Regions from separate parts of the Pantoea sp. E956-1 genome, predicted to be linked through region 1. Evidence: predicted binding sites of a transcription regulator. Region 1 holds the regulator's gene; each other region holds the start of a gene.
The links. The regulator PurR, encoded in region 1, represses purine synthesis genes. The targets are predictions, from matches to a motif close to CANGCAAACGTTTGCNTG.
Positions count from the first base shown of each region.

Region 2: the regulator PurR is predicted to act here: its motif matches at 889-906, upstream of AC0T7J_RS15835 (7-cyano-7-deazaguanine/7-aminomethyl-7-deazaguanine transporter).
Region 3: the regulator PurR is predicted to act here: its motif matches at 959-976, upstream of AC0T7J_RS24480 (nucleobase:cation symporter-2 family protein).
Region 4: the regulator PurR is predicted to act here: its motif matches at 1,082-1,099, upstream of AC0T7J_RS11255 (YebG family protein).

Region 1 covers NZ_CEUYZP010000001.1:158,842-161,033, forward strand. The annotation lists gene punR (DNA-binding transcriptional activator PunR) at 1-631, shown strand, start outside; gene purR (HTH-type transcriptional repressor PurR) at 628-1,653, opposite strand; gene cydH (cytochrome bd-I oxidase subunit CydH) at 1,935-2,024, shown strand; gene AC0T7J_RS00790 (C40 family peptidase) at 2,073-2,192, opposite strand, start outside.
Region 2 covers NZ_CEUYZP010000006.1:115,292-117,483, forward strand. The annotation lists gene AC0T7J_RS15835 (7-cyano-7-deazaguanine/7-aminomethyl-7-deazaguanine transporter) at 199-864, opposite strand; gene tusA (sulfurtransferase TusA) at 1,069-1,320, shown strand; gene AC0T7J_RS15845 (zinc/cadmium/mercury/lead-transporting ATPase) at 1,375-2,192, opposite strand, start outside.
Region 3 covers NZ_CEUYZP010000016.1:94,602-96,793, forward strand. The annotation lists gene recG (ATP-dependent DNA helicase RecG) at 1-923, shown strand, start outside; gene AC0T7J_RS24480 (nucleobase:cation symporter-2 family protein) at 1,028-2,192, shown strand, end outside.
Region 4 covers NZ_CEUYZP010000003.1:136,295-138,486, forward strand. The annotation lists gene AC0T7J_RS11245 (non-canonical purine NTP pyrophosphatase) at 1-237, shown strand, start outside; gene AC0T7J_RS11250 (SIR2 family protein) at 234-1,028, shown strand; gene AC0T7J_RS11255 (YebG family protein) at 1,187-1,528, shown strand; gene licT (BglG family transcription antiterminator LicT) at 2,145-2,192, shown strand, end outside.

The sequences.
Region 1 (2,192 bases):
CCAGCTAAGCATTGCCGTTGACCGTATAGCCAAACCTCAGCGCACCCGGCAACTGGTCAAAGATTTCTATCGCCACTTTCCCGATATGGAGCTGATCATCAGCTATGAAGTCTTTAACGGTGTCTGGGATGCGCTGGCCGATGGCCGGGTCGAAGTGGCGATTGGTGCCACTCAGGCGATACCGGTGGGTGGACGTTTTGCTTTTCGGGATATGGGCACGCTTAACTGGCGCTGCGTTGTCGCTCCCCATCATCCACTGACGCAGGCGAGCCAGATAGATGACGATACGCTGCGTAGCTGGCCGTCGCTGGTGCTGGAAGATACGTCACGCGCGCTGCCGCGTCGTATGACATGGACGCTGGATAACCAGCGCAGGCTGGTGGTGCCGGAATGGCAAACCGGGCTCGAGTGCGTGCAGGCGGGATTGTGTGTGGCGATGGTGCCGGGTCATCTGGCCAGGCCACTGCTCGACAGTGGCGAGCTGGTTGAACTGACGCTGCCGGTGGCGTTTCCGGACAGCCCGTGCTGCGTCAGCTGGGCAGAGGATCGCGCATCACCGGCGACAGGCTGGTTGCTCAGCTATCTGGGTGATGCGCAAACACTTAATCAGGAGTGGTTAAGCGAGCATTAACGGCGATAGTCGCGGAACGGGCCATCTGCCACGGAACGGCGCTCAATCAGCGTGGGATGGACCTCAATCGTTTGTGACACTTCGCGTTTACTGGTAATGCGGTCCAGCAGCATTTCCAGTGCTTTCTCACCCAGCTGGGCTTTAGGCTGATGCACGGTGGTCAGTGCCGGTGCGAAATAGCGGGCGTTGCGCACATTGTCATAGCCGATCACCGAAATATCCTGCGGGACGCGCAAACCCATTTCATCGGCAGCGCAAATCGCGCCCATCGCCATGATGTCTCCTCCACAGAATACTGCCGTCGGACGCTGCTTCTGCGACAGGATCTGCTGCATCGCCTGATAGCCCGACTCCGGCTCAAAGTCACCCTGCACAATCCACTCGGCGCGCGGCTGAATACCCGCTTCTTCCATCGCTTTCAGGAAACCGGCATGACGTCCGCCACCGGTGTTACGCTCCATCTGTCCGGGGATTGCACCAATATCCCGGTGTCCGCGTTCAATCAGATAGCGTCCTGCCAGATAGCCGCCCTGGAAAGCATTATCCAGTACCGTATCGGTGAAGTCAGCGCGCGACTCGCCCCAGTCCATCACCACCATCGGAATATTGCGGTTCTCTTCCAGCATCTGCAGCAGGTCGTCCGGGTATTCAGAGCACATCACCAGCAGCCCATCGACGCGTTTCTGCGCCATCATGCTGAGATAGGCGCGCTGTTTTTGCAGATCGTTATGCGCATTACCCAGAATCAGCGTATAGCCTTTATCGAAACAATGATTTTCGACCGCTTCGATAATTTCAGCGAAATAGGGCGCTTCGCTGGAGGTGGCAAGCAGGCCCAGCGTCTTGGTGTGGTTCACTTTCAGGCTGCGCGCTACGGCGCTTGGCGAGTAGTGCAGTTCCTTAATCGCCTGCCAGACCGCGTTGCGCGTCTCTTCAGCCACAAAGCGGGTTTTATTGATGACGTGCGAAACGGTGGTTGTCGAGACGCCAGCGCGTTTTGCCACATCTTTAATTGTTGCCATGAAAATCGGACTCCAGTGCTTATCTAACTCTATGATAAGCGTAGTGTTAAACGTTTGCGTCTGCTCAGGGTTTTTTCCGTAAAAAAGCAGCTTTCCTGGCCAGTAAACAGGCCGCTGGCGGAATAAAAACGCCTGAAAACGTGCGCAAACGGAATCAGGGTTGCGCGCGTTGCGCAACAAAGGCGGGATTCTAACAAGGCTGAACGGATAAAACGAGATTTTTACCGGGCCCTGTGGGAAAATGCGATATCCCCACTAATTGTGTGTCTAAGGAGCAAGCAATGAGTACCGATCTTAAACTGGCATTAATGACCACCACGGGCTGTCTGCTGATGATTGTGGCTTTTAGTTTTACCGCCATTTTGCACTAATAAAAAAAGCCGGGCATATCCCGGCTCTCTTTTTGTTTGTTCTGCTGCTCAGCGTATGGTTTTCGGCGTCATCACCCGACGGGCACCAATATAGTGGCGCTGCCAGTAATCTTCCCCTAACGCACTGATCTGAATATCTTTGCCGGTACGTGGTGACTGAATAAACTT
Region 2 (2,192 bases), on a different contig from region 1:
CGCCTGGCCAGTCAGATTTGTCAGTCTGAACCTGATCAGTGCTCACACAGGCTGCTTTAGCAACCTGTACGCCCGACAGGACGGCCCTGAAGGGGCGAGCACAGCGAGTCATCCACACGTACTCCCTGTACGTTCCGGTTATTGCGCACTGTCCGTGTCCAGACTGCCTGCACCCATTACGCCTGATGGAACAAACTCTTAGCCGAAATTTACCTGACGGGCGGTCTGGCGTTCAGCCAGACGCTTCAGCGCCGCGTTGAGCAGCACGCCGTAGGCGGGCAGGAAGAAGACCATGCAGATCAGCACTTTGAAGCTGTAATCCACCAGGGCAATCTCAACCCAGTGCTGAGCCATAAACGCATCGGGGCTTTTATAGAAGGCGATAAAGAAGAAGGCCAGCGTATCGCTGATATTCCCCAGGAACATAGCGCAGCCCGGCGCAATCCACCACTGTGGCAAGCGACGCAGACGGTTGAAGACATGAACGTCGAGGATCTGACCCAGCGCATAAGCCATAAAGCTGGCGCAGGCGATACGGGCAACAAACAGATTCATCACTTCCAGTGCCTGCCAGCCCTGCCATTCACCCTGATAGAACAGCGCCGAGACACTGTAAGAGATAAACAGCGCCGGGATCATTACGGCCAGAATAATGCGTCGGGCCAGCGGTGCGCCAAAAATACGCACGGTGAGATCGGTCGCCAGGAAGATAAACGGGAAGCTGAATGCACCCCAGGTGGTGTGGAAGCCAAACACTGAAATGGGCAACTGAACCAGATAGTTACTTGAAGTGATCACCAGCAGGTGAAACAGCGATAACCAGAAAAGCGCATGCATACGCTGACGTGAAGAAAATGCGAGCATATTCAACCTTTTTAATGTTGGGGTGAGGGAACCCATTGCGGGACGCCGTTCGGGCAGCGCCTGGCAGTTTTATGAGCAAAAAACGGCGGCATCTTACCGCGTTGTGCTTTTTATGCAATGGTTAATTTTAGCGCAATCGTTATCGCCTTGCTTCACCGCCAGCACGCGCTAGAATGAGCGCCCCTTACCTGAACCGAGTTGATTATGAGCGATGCTTTTTCCTCTGCCGACCATCAGCTGGATGCCCGTGGCCTGCGTTGCCCGGAGCCGGTGATGATGGTGCGCAAAACCGTACGCAGCCTGCAGGATGGCGAGACGTTGCTGATCATCGCCGATGATCCGGCCACCACGCGCGATATTCCCGGCTTCTGCCGCTTTATGGAACATGGCTTGCTGGCGCAGCAAACCGACACGCTGCCCTATCAGTTTCTGATCCGCAAAGGCATGGCGGGTTAACGACAGCCGTACAGGCCGCCGTTAACCTCACTCTTCTGATCAGTAGCCGCCTGCTCAGGCGCGGCGACGCAGTAACCTCAGCGCGTTGGCGGTGACCAGCGCGGTCGCACCCGAATCCGCCAGCACCGCCAGCCAGAGTCCGGTCAGACCCAGCAGGGTTGTAACCAGGAAAATCGCCTTCAGCCCCAGCGCAATACCGATATTCTGACGGATGATGCGCCGAGTCCAGCGTGCCAGCGCAATCATCGGAGCCAGATTGCTGAGCTGATTACGCGTCAGGGCAGCATCGGCCGCTTCCAGCGCCACATCGGTGCCGCTGCCCATCGCAATGCCCAGCGTTGCCGCTTTCATTGCTGGTGCGTCGTTAATGCCATCCCCGACCATCGCCAGCGGCTGTTGCTGACTCAGTTCACGGATCGCCGCGACTTTATCGGCGGGCAGCAGACTGGCGCGATAATCAATATCCAGCTGGCGGGCTATGGTCGCCGCAGCGCGCGGATTGTCGCCGGTGAGCATCAGGCTCTCAATACCCAGCTTTTTCAGCGCCTTTAACGCCTCGACGGCATCGTCGCGCAGCTGATCGCGCAGAGCCAGCGCACCCAGCGCTTCGCCATCGCGCATCAGCACCACCAGAGTTTCACCTTCAGCTTCCTGTTGCGCTATCTGCGCATTTTGCTGCGGCGTCAGACCGGGCGCATGGCCGGGCGTCAGCAGCTGAATCTGCTGGCCAGCGACTTTCGCGCTGATGCCGCGTCCCGCCTGCACCTGCTGATCCTGCGCGTCAGGAATCACCAGATCACGCGCCTGCGCGGCCGCCACGATAGCGCTGGCCAGCGGATGGGTGGCACCCTGTTCTGCAGCGGCGCTCAGCG
Region 3 (2,192 bases), on a different contig from region 1:
TGCAGTTCAACGGTCTGGCACTGGTCATTATTGATGAGCAGCATCGATTCGGCGTCCACCAGCGACTGGCGCTGTGGGAGAAAGGTGAGGAGCAGGGCTTCCATCCGCATCAGCTGATCATGACCGCCACACCAATTCCGCGCACCCTCGCGATGACCGCGTATGCCGATCTCGATACCTCAACCATTGATGAGCTGCCGCCGGGACGTACACCGGTGACCACGGTGGCTATACCCGATACCCGACGTGATGAGATTGTGGCGCGGGTTGAGCATGCCTGCCGCGAAGGGCGTCAGGCCTACTGGGTTTGCACGCTAATTGAAGAGTCAGAACTGCTGGAAGCGCAGGCGGCAGAAGCCAGCTGGGAATCCCTGAAAACCGCGCTGCCCGACTTAAATATCGGACTGGTGCATGGCCGGATGAAGCCAGCGGAAAAACAGGCGGTAATGCAGGCGTTTAAAGCGAATGAACTGCAGCTGCTGGTGGCGACGACCGTAATTGAGGTCGGCGTAGACGTGCCGAATGCCAGCCTGATGATTATCGAAAACCCGGAGCGGTTAGGACTGGCGCAGCTGCATCAGCTGCGGGGCCGTGTGGGCCGTGGCGCCGTGGCATCGCACTGTGTGCTGCTCTACAAAGCGCCGCTGAGCAAGACGGCACAAAAGCGTTTGCAGGTGCTGCGCGACAGCAATGACGGATTTGTTATTGCCCAGTTCGATCTGGAGATTCGCGGGCCGGGTGAATTGCTGGGCACGCGACAGACCGGCAACGCCGAATTTAAAGTGGCCGATCTGCTGCGCGATGCGGCGATGGTGCCCGAAGTTCAGCGTGTGGCGCGCCACATCCACCAGCACTATCCCGAGCAGGCCAGCGCATTGATTGAACGCTGGCTGCCAGAGAACACCCGTTATACCAACGTCTGAACGAACCCCACCTGATTCGGCATTTTGAACCACGCCGGGCAAACGATTGCTTTTAGCCTGCGGATGATTACAATCGCCACATTATTTTTTGGGAAGAACAGAAGATGTCCACTAATCCGCAGCCAGAACAGCCTTCCGCCACGCAAAGCGAACTGATTTATCGTCTTGAGGATCGTCCTCCTCTGCCGCAAACGCTGTTTGCCGCCGGTCAGCATCTGCTGGCGATGTTTGTCGCGGTCATTACCCCCGCGATTCTGATTTGTCAGGCGTTAGGGCTGCCCGCAGAGGATACCCGGCACGTGATCAGCATGTCGCTGTTTGCATCGGGTGTGGCATCACTGCTGCAAATCAAAACATGGGGACCGGTGGGTTCGGGCCTGCTGTCGATTCAGGGCACCAGCTTCAACTTCGTTACGCCCTTGATTATGGGCGGCATGGCGCTAAAAAATGGCGGCGCTGACGTGCCCACCATGATGGCGGCGCTGTTTGGCACGCTGATGGTCGCCTCCTGTACCGAAATGGTGCTGTCACGCGTATTGCACCTGGCGCGCCGGATCATTACGCCGCTGGTTTCCGGTATCGTGGTGATGATTATCGGCCTGTCGCTGATTCAGGTGGGGCTGACCTCCATTGGCGGCGGTTTCAGCGCAATTAACGACCATACTTTTGGTGCGCCGAAAAATCTGATGCTGGCAGGGGCTGTGCTGCTGGTGATCGTGCTACTTAACCGGCAGAAGAATCCCTACCTGCGCGTTGCCTCCCTGGTCATTGCCATGGCCGTGGGCTATCTGCTGGCCTGGGCGATGGGCATGCTGCCTGCCGCCGGCATCCCCACCGATCAGCCGCTGATCGTGGTGCCGACCCCGCTCTATTACGGGCTGGGCTTCGACTGGAATCTGCTCATTCCGCTGATGCTGGTGTTTATGGTGACCTCTCTGGAGACGATCGGCGATATCACCGCCACCTCGGATGTGTCGGAGCAGCCGGTCAGCGGCCCTCTCTATATGAAACGCCTGAAAGGCGGCGTGCTGGCGAATGGCCTCAACTCCTTTGTCTCCGCGCTGTTTAATACTTTCCCGAACTCCTGCTTCGGTCAGAACAATGGCGTAATCCAGTTGACCGGTGTTGCCAGCCGCTACGTGGGCTTTGTTGTCGCGCTGATGCTGATTGTGCTGGGGCTGTTCCCGGCAGTCAGCGGGCTGGTGCAGATGATCCCTGAACCGGTACTCGGCGGCGCCACCATTGTGATGTTCGGCACCATCGCCGCCT
Region 4 (2,192 bases), on a different contig from region 1:
ACGGTGCTTGGCTACTGCGATGGCCGCAAAATGTACCAGTTTTCGGGTGAACTGCGCGGCACCATCGCCGCGAAACCTGCCGGAACGCGCGGCTTTCAGTGGGACTGCGTCTTTATTCCCGAAGGCTATGAGCAGACGTTTGCAGAGATGGGCGAACTCAAGAATGAGATCTCGATGCGGCGCATCGCGCTGGATCGCTTCGCCACCTTTTTAAAAACCTCGCGGGGCATGGCATGAAACCTGAACTCAAACGCGCCTATGATTCCGGCAAACTGATTCTGTTTGCCGGTGCCGGTATTTCGCGCAATTTTGGCCTGCCCGAGTGGCATGAACTGATTGCGCATCTTGCTAATGAGCTGGGTTACGATCCAAAGATCTTCAATACCTATGGCACGCACCTGTCGCTGGCGGAGTATTACAAACAGAAAAAAGGCTCGCTTGGCCCGCTGCGCAGCTGGATGGATCGCGAATGGCATCGCCCCGATATTGATGTCCGCTCTTCTGAAATTCATACCATGATTACCCAGGGAAACTTCTCGCGTATCTACACCACCAATTACGATCGCTGGCTGGAAGCGGCGCATGAAGCGCACGGCGTACCCTACTATAAAGTGGCCAACGCCGCGGACCTGGTCTCGCTTACCGAAGACAAGCGTCACATCATCAAACTGCACGGTGATTTCGATGATGACACCTCAATCGTGCTCGATGAGAGCAGCTATTTTGAACGCCTCTATTTTGATTCGCCCCTCGACATCAAACTGACTCACGATGTGATGGGCAACTCAGTACTCTTTGTTGGCTACAGCATCAGTGATTTCAATATTCGCCTGCTGTTTTACCGTCTGACCAAGATGTGGGGCCGCACCGGGCTGGCAACCGCACGGCCAAAATCGTACCTGTTCACCAACCGCAATAATCCGGTAGCCAAAGAGGTGCTGGGGCAGTGGGGGATCGAGGTGATCGTCTCGGAAGAGGACGATCCGCGCAAGGCGCTGGCGATGTTTCTTGAAGAGCTTCTGGTGTAGTCGCCCGACCTCGCGGCAGAGAATGCGTCAGGAAAAATGAAAAAAGTCTGTGCCAGGATAAGGTTAGCCCGTGCACAACCGATAAACTCTATTCTCTGCTGGCAAAGCATGACCGGCATGATATACTGTATGTATACACAGTACCTGAGGGCGAAAAGATGGCTGTTGAAACAAAATTTGTAGTAGTCAGAAAGGGTGAAGAGAAGATGACGTTTGCCAATAAGAAAGAGGCCGATGCCTACGACAAAATGCTCGATATGGCCGAAGCCTTCACCGACTGGCTGTTACAGCATCAACCTGCAATGGAAGAATCTCAGGCGGAAACGCTGGGCCTGCTGATTGCCGAGCAGAAAGATGCGGTTCAGCATATTCTGCGCACCAGCAAGCTGCCGGAAACGGCAGCAGCCGTCTCTCAGCCAGAAGCGGTATCAGACGATGGCACCGCTGAGCAGTCAGAAGAGCCTGCTGCAAAGAAAGTACGCGCCGTTAAAGCCGCGTAATTGCCCCAACGCCGGAAGCGAACCTTCCGGCGTTGCTGTTTCTGAATAACGGTTCAAGCTGTTCTCCTGCTAACTATCTTTACTGATAGCCTTCCTTCCATTCTTTTACCCTGCATAACGGAGCCTGACGCTCAGTTGAACTATTTCACACGTTAAGAATTTTTCGTTCGATAAATCAATACATTGTGTACAGTGACAAAAGCGTTTAAGCGGTATGTTTTCAATTGCTAAATGGCATTGAGCAGATACTGCAGTCCATTAGTCGATTTTTCAGACGACCTTCCTCGCATGACCATCTTCCTCCCAAACCGTGAGTTTTCATTCCACTGGGCGTCAATCCCCTTTTCCTGACCGGAACTGCAACCCGGGCTTCCGTACTGGCTTCGTCCAGCGGGTATCACCCACACGCAGGATGCCTGGGTGACTGACCTCAACACGGTGGTCACTTTTTAAGTTAATAAGAGGATTTCGATCGCTGTCACGCTTTTTGCCCTGACAGATTGAGGTCACGACGAAAACTGATAGAGTGCCCGAACTGGATTGTTACTGCTTAGGCAGGCAAAACCTGATTTCTGGCCTCTGCCGGATGTCAGGTTTTTTTGTTTCTGGGGTTCCGATGAAAATCGCCAAAATTCTTAATAACAACGTGGTGATGGTTCAGGAT